Regions from separate parts of the Janibacter zhangyanbonis genome, predicted to be linked through region 2. Evidence: riboswitches for the same ligand, from Rfam matches in the RefSeq annotation. Region 2 holds a riboswitch; the other holds the start of a gene.
The links. Region 2 has a riboswitch for cobalamin ahead of ACQBJO_RS05920 (VWA domain-containing protein). Riboswitches for the same ligand answer to the same signal wherever they lie in the genome.
Positions count from the first base shown of each region.

Region 1: linked by a shared signal. The riboswitch ahead of ACQBJO_RS01490 (FecCD family ABC transporter permease) and the one ahead of ACQBJO_RS05920 (VWA domain-containing protein) in region 2 are both predicted to bind cobalamin.

Region 1 is NZ_CP191481.1:302,277-305,673, forward strand. It holds gene ACQBJO_RS01480 (S8 family serine peptidase) at 1-347, opposite strand, end outside; gene ACQBJO_RS01485 (sugar O-acetyltransferase) at 414-983, opposite strand; cobalamin riboswitch at 1,067-1,244, shown strand; gene ACQBJO_RS01490 (FecCD family ABC transporter permease) at 1,286-2,344, shown strand; gene ACQBJO_RS01495 (ABC transporter ATP-binding protein) at 2,341-3,141, shown strand; gene ACQBJO_RS01500 (ABC transporter substrate-binding protein) at 3,138-3,397, shown strand, end outside.
Region 2 is NZ_CP191481.1:1,193,727-1,197,123, forward strand. It holds gene ACQBJO_RS05920 (VWA domain-containing protein) at 1-1,691, opposite strand, end outside; cobalamin riboswitch at 1,682-1,810, opposite strand; gene cbiE (precorrin-6y C5,15-methyltransferase (decarboxylating) subunit CbiE) at 1,869-3,095, shown strand; gene cobM (precorrin-4 C(11)-methyltransferase) at 3,092-3,397, shown strand, end outside.

The DNA of each region.
Region 1 (3,397 bases), 890 kb from region 2:
GTGACGCCGTCGACCCCCTTCGCCCGCTCGGCCACGTCGGTGTCGTCGGTCCGCAGGGTCACCATGCCCACGGCGGTGTTGACCGAGGTGAGGGGCAGGCCGTCGGCCTCGAGCTCGTCGGCGACGCGCTGGGTCTCGCCCGGGTCGTCGACGAGGACGACCCAGTCGCGCCCCGTGCGCGGCGGGTCGAAGGTCTCGATGCTCGACCTCGCGGGCTTCGACGTCGGCGCCTGAGAGGTCGACGACGACGTGCTCGTGCTGGCCCCGTCGTCCCCCTCGAGGAGCGAGCACCCGCTCGCGACGAGCGTCAGCGCGACGAGCGCACCCCAGGTCCTGCGTCCGCGCATGGTGTCCCCTCTGTCCGTGCGGTGTGCCCCGAGTCGGTGTGTCCTGAGTCTAGGAGGCGAAGGGGGTCACAGCTCGCGGACCACCCGGGCCGGGTTGCCGACGGCCACGACCCCCGCGGGGATGTCGCGGGTGACGACCGCGCCCGCCCCGATGACCGAGTCGTCGCCGATCGTCACGCCCGGGCAGACGATGACGCCGCCGCCGAGCCAGACGTTGTCGCCGATGGTGATGGGCTCGCCCGCCTCGACCTTGTCCCGTCGTGGGCCGGGCTCGAGCGGGTGGGTGGCGGTGAGCAGCTGCACCTGCGGTCCGATCTGGCAGTCCTCGCCGATGCGGATCGGCGTGACGTCGAGCGCGGTGAGCCCGTAGTTGACGAAGGTGCGCGCCCCGATGCTCAGGTGGGCGCCGTAGTCGAGGTAGAGGGGCGGGCGGATCTCGACGTCCTCGCCGAGCTCGCCGACGAGCTCGGCGAGCAGGGCCCGTGGGTCCTCGCCGTCGGCGTCGAGGGTGGCCCGGTGGTAGCGGTCCTGCAGGTCGCGGGCCCGAGCGCTCGCCGCCGCGAGCTCCGGGTCGCTCGCGTCGTAGGGGTCTCCGGCGAGCATCCGCTCGCGCTGGGTCCTCGTGTCCTCGCTCATGCCACGACCATAGGGAGATGCGGTGGTGGTGGGGGCCGGGTGTGCCGGAGGGAGGGCGAAGGGGGTCGCGGCCGCCGGTGTCGTAGGCTCGGTGGCGAGTCAGACGCACACCAGTGCAGAGGGAACCCGGTGCGAGTCCGGGACTGTCGCGCAGCGGTGAGGGTGACTGGCGGGGTACGACGCCACTGGGCAACCAGCCCGGGAAGGCACCCCGTCGGGACGACCCCGAGTCCGAAGACCTGCTGACTCGCCTCATCCGACCGGGCCTCGCGATCAGGCCCCCGATGCACCTGGAGACCTCGGTGTCCCACGACCGTCCCGGTGGACGACGCGTCCCCACCGTCCCGCTGCTCGTCACGCTCGTCGTGGCGACGGTGGTGAGCGCGGTCGTCTCGCTCGCCTTCGGTTCGGAGCCGCTCAGCGTCTCGGGCGTCGTCGACGTGCTGCGCGCACGCCTCGCCGGCGGCCGGGGGAGCGACCCGACCTACGACACCATCGTGTGGGAGCTGCGCGCGCCGCGGGTCGTCATGGCCGTCGTCGTCGGGGCGGGGCTGTCGATCGCCGGGGCGTGCATGCAGACACTCGTGCGCAACCCGCTCGCCGACCCCTATCTGCTCGGGGTCTCGTCGGGCGCCGGGGTCGGCGCCACCCTCGTCATCGTGCTCGGGGTCCTCAGCGGCCTGGGCGTGTGGGCGCTGTCGGCGGGAGCCCTCGGTGGTGCCCTGCTCGCGACGGCGCTCGTCTTCGGGATCTCGATGGCGCAGGGCGGGATCACCCCCCTTCGCCTCGTGCTGACGGGCGTCGTGATGTCCGCCGCCTTCTCGTCCATCTCGAGCTTCCTCGTCTTCTTCAGCGCCGACCCGCGGGCGACCCAGTCGGTGCTCTTCTGGCTTCTCGGCAGCCTGTCGGGCTCGGTGTGGGAGCAGATCCTGCCGTCGGTGCTCGTCGTCGTACTGGCCACCGTCCTGCTCGTCGCGCTGCACTCCTGGCTCGACGCGCTCGCCGCCGGCGCCGAGGTGGCGTCGGCGCTCGGTGTGCCGGTGCGGGGGCTGCGGATCGCCCTCTTCGTCCTCGTGTCGGTCCTCGTCGGCGTGCTCGTCGCGGTCTCCGGAGGCATCGGCTTCGTCGGCCTCGTCGTCCCGCACCTCGCCCGGATCCTCGTCGGCGCCCGCCACCGCGTCGTCCTGCCCGTCGCCGCGGTCGGGGGAGCGCTCTTCATGCTGTGGGTCGACGTCGCGGCCCGCACCATCGTGGCCCCGCAGGAGATCCCGCTGAGCGTCGTCACGGGTCTCGTGGGGGCGCCGGTCTTCCTCCTGCTGCTCGGCAGGCGGCACTACACCTATGCAGGAGGCGGCGAATGAGTCACCTGAGCTGCCACGGCCTCGCCGCCGCGATCGGCGGGCACACCATCGTCTCGGGCGTGGACCTCGACGTGCCGCACGGGTCGATGCTCGCGGTCGTCGGGCGCAACGGCAGCGGCAAGTCGACGCTGCTGCGGGCCCTCACCGGCCTGCGGCCGCCCGCGGCCGGGACCGTGCTCGTCGACGGCACCGACCTCGCGAGCCTCACCCCGCGCCAGCGGGCGACCCGCCTGGCCCACGTCGGGCAGGAGGACGGCCCGCCGGAGGACCTGCTCGTCGGCGAGATGGTCGCCATGGGTCGGATCCCGCACCGGCCGCCGTGGGCCTTCGACGCGAAGGGGGAGCGTTCCCTCGTCCTCGCGGCGCTCGAGCACGTCGACCTCGTCGACAAGGTCGACCACCCGTGCCAGCACCTGTCCGGCGGAGAGCGGCGGCGGGCCATGCTCGCGCGCGGCATCGCCCAGGGCGCCGGCCTGCTCGTCCTCGACGAGCCGACCAACCACCTCGACGTGCACCACCAGATCCAGCTCCTCGAGACGGTCCGGGCCCTCGGCTGCACCGTCGTCGCCGCCGTGCACGACCTGCAGCTCGCGGCCGCCCACTTCGACGCCGTGGCCGTCCTCCACGACGGCCGGCTGCACGGCGTCGGGCACCCCGCCGACGTGCTCACCCCCGAGGTCCTGCGCGAGGTCTTCGACGTCGAGGCACGGCACCTCACCGACCCGGCCACCGGCCGGGTCCACCTCGTCGTGGGCGCAGGAGCGCCCGCACCCGCCCACCGGAAGGCCCACGCATGACCTCCCTTCGCCCTGCCCGGGCCACCGCCGCGGTCCTCGCGGTCGGACTGCTCGCCGCCTGCGGTGGTGGGAGCAGCGCGGACGCACCCTCTGCCGGGGGCCAGGTGACGATCACCAACTGCGGCCAGGAGGCGACCTTCCCCTCGCCGGCGGAGCGGATGTACGTCGGTGGCGACGGCAACCTGCTCGCGATGGTGCTGGCCCTGGGTGCCGAGGACCAGGTGGCCGGCGTGAGCGGTCTGAGCGACACCCGGCA
Region 2 (3,397 bases):
CCGCGGAAGGTCACCAGACCCACCCGGTCACGTCGCTGATAGGCGTCGAGCAGGAGCGAGAGGACGGCGGTCTTGACCTCGCCCATCCGCTTGCGCGCGGCCATCGAGCCGGAGGCGTCGACGGCGAGGAGCACGAGGTTGGCCTCGCGGCCGCGGGTGATGGCGTGGCGCAGGTCGTCGCCGGTCACCCGGGCGGGCCCGGTGCGGGCGGCCCGGCGGGCGGCGGAGGCGCGCAGGGTGGCGGTCAGGTGCACCGGCGACCCGGCGGGCTCGTGCCCGGCCGGGTGGGTGCCGACGACCCGCCCACGGGGGGTGAGTGCGGGGGAGCGGCGACCGGTCGGGCCGGCGCCGACGCCGGTGAGCTCGAGCCGGCGGGCGCGGTAGGGCTCGGTGGCCGCGGCGGTGCCGGTGGGGGTCGGCGTGGCACCCGCAGGGGGCGAAGGGGGTGACTCGGGGGCCTCCGCCGACTCGTCCGGGGAGTCGGGGGTCGGGTCGGCGGACGACTGGGGCCCGGTCGGCTGGTCGCCGGACGTCGTCGAGCTCGGGGGCGGGCCGGAGGGGTCGGCGTCGGGCGCCTCGCCCGGGCCCTCGTCGGGCTGGTCGCCGCCATCCGGCTCCTCGCCGCCGCCCGGCGGGTCGTCCTCGGGCTCCTCGTCGAGCAGTCGGTCGAGCAGGTCCTCGTCGAGCCCCGGAGCGTCGAAGGGAGCACGACGGCGCCGGTGCGGCAGGGAGAGCAGCGCAGCGGCCCGGATGTCCTCGCGGGTCACCTGCGTGCGGCCCTGCCAGGCGGCGTGCGCCGCGGCGGTCCGCGCGGTGACGATGTCGGCGCGCATGCCGTCGACGTCGAAGCCGGCGCACACCCGCGCGATGGTGCGCAGCGTGCGCTCGTCGAGCCGCACCGAGCGCACCGCCTCCCGGGCGGCGGCGAGGCGCTGGGTCAGCTCGGCCTCGGCGTCGGCGAAGCGGGCCGCGAAGCCCGCCGGGTCGAGGTCGGCCTCGAGGCGACGCCGCACGACCTCGGCCCGCACGTGCGGGTCGCGGCTCGCGGCGACGTGCACGGTCAGGCCGAAGCGGTCGAGCAGCTGCGGGCGCAGCTCGCCCTCCTCGGGGTTCATCGTGCCGACGAGGGTGATCCTGGCCGGGTGCGAGATCGAGACGCCGTCGCGCTCGACGGTGTTGCGGCCCATCGCCGCGGCGTCGAGCAGCACGTCGACGAGGTGGTCGTGGAGCAGGTTGACCTCGTCGACGTAGAGGATCCCGCGGTGGGCCTCGGCGAGCAGGCCGGGCTGGTAGGCCGCCTCGCCGTCACCGAGCGCGCGGCGCAGGTCGAGGGAGCCGACGACGCGGTCCTCGGTCGCACCGACCGGCAGCTCGACGAGCCGGGCCGGGCGGGTCGTGGCCGCGCTCTCGTGCGGGCCGTCGGGGCAGTCCTCGTCGCGGTCGGGGTCGCAGCCGAAGCGGCACTCGCTCGCGACCCGCTGCTCGGGCAGCACCGAGGCGAGGGCCCGGACGGCCGTCGACTTGGCCGTGCCCTTCTCGCCCCGGACGAGCACGCCGCCGATCTCGGGGGAGATGGCGCTCAGCAGGAGCGCCGACGTCAGCTCGTCGGCGCCCACGAGCGCGGTGAAGGGGAAGGTGGGGGTGCGGGACCCGGTGCGGCTCACAGTGGCGGCCTCCTGGCGAGTGTCCACGCTCGCCGTCCGACGACATCGGCGCGGGTTCGCGACGACGGGCACCGACCGAGTGTCTGGCTCTGGCCGTGTGGGCCGTGACAGTGGCGGGACCGCTCCGGAGTTGCACCGGATTCCTCGGTGGGGTGCCTGGGCGAGATCCTCTCACAGCGGGGCAAGGCCCTAGGGTGGGCGTCCGTGATCGAGGTCGTGGGTATCGGGGACGACGGGTGGTCCGGCCTGGACGAGGCCCGACGCGCCCTCATCGCCGGTGCCACGACCCTCCTCGGGGGCGCCCGCCACCTCGACCTGCTCGCCCTCCACGCGCCGGAGGCCCGGCTCGTGCCCTGGCCCAGCCCCCTTCGTCCGGCGCTGCGCGGACTCGTCGAGGCCCACCCCGACGCCGTCGTCCTCGCGAGCGGCGACCCGCTGCGTTCCGGCATCGCGACGACCCTCATCGACGTCGTCGGGGCCGAGCGTGTCCGCGTCCACCCTGCCGTCGGCAGCGATGCCCTCGCCCGGGCCAGACAGGGCTGGTCCGCGGAGGAGACGCTCGTCGTCACGACGGTCGGGCGCGACCTGCGCGCGCTCCTGCCCCACCTGACCGACGGTGCCCGCCTCGTCGTGCTCCTCTCCGACGGTGACGGTCCGGCCCGTCTGGCGGCCCTGCTCACCGAGTACGGCTGGGGCGCAACGACGCTCACCGCCCGCTGGCACCTCGGCGGGCCCGACGAGGGCGCCCGTTCGGCCCGCGCCGACAGTTTCGTCGAGGCCACGCCCGACCTCGTGCTCGCCTGCCTCGACGTGCGCGCCGACGACCCCACCGTGGCCGGCGCGACCGCTGGCCCGGTGCCCGGCCGCCCCGAGGACTTCATCGACCACGACGGCCAGCTGACGAAGCGCGACGTGCGCGCGAGCGGCCTGGCCCGCCTGCGCCCCACGCCCGGTGCGCACCTGTGGGACCTCGGCGCCGGCAACGGCTCCGTGGCCCTCGAGTGGTGCCTCGCCGTCGACCGCGCGACCGTCACCTGCGTCGAGCGCGACGCGACCCGCGCCCAGCGCATCCGCGACAACGCCGCCGCCCTCGGCCTCGCTGCTCGGGTCGACGTCGTCGTCGGCGACACCGCCGGCACCGACCTGACGACGCTGCCCGCACCCGACGCGGTCTTCGTCGGCGGCGGGCTCGACCCCGACCTGCTCGACCGGGCCTGGTCCTCCCTTCGCCCCGGCGGACGGCTCGTCGCGCACGCCGTGACGCTCGAGGGGGACGCGGCACTCATCGGCCTGCACGCCCGCACCGGGGGCGAGCTCACCCGCCTGTCGGTGGAGCGGGCCGTGCCGCTCGGGCGCTTCCTGTCGTGGACGCCCGCCCGCACCGTCACCCAGCTCGCCGCGATCCGCACCGACTCCGAGGACCAGACATGACCGTTCACTTCATCGGCGCCGGCCCCGGTGCCGCCGACCTGCTGACGATCCGCGCGACCCGACTGCTCGCGGCGAGCCCGGTCTGCCTCTACGCCGGCACCTACCTCGACGCCGCCGTCCTCGAGCACTGCCCCGAGGGCGCCCGGCTCGTCGACACCCAGGACCTCGACCTCGACGGGATCACCGCCGAGTGCGTCGCCGCGCACGAGCGCGGCGAGGACGTCGCCCGGCTGTGCTCCGGCGACCCGAGCGTCTACTCCGCGATCGCCGAGCAGACCCGCCGGCTCGACGCCGCCGGCGTG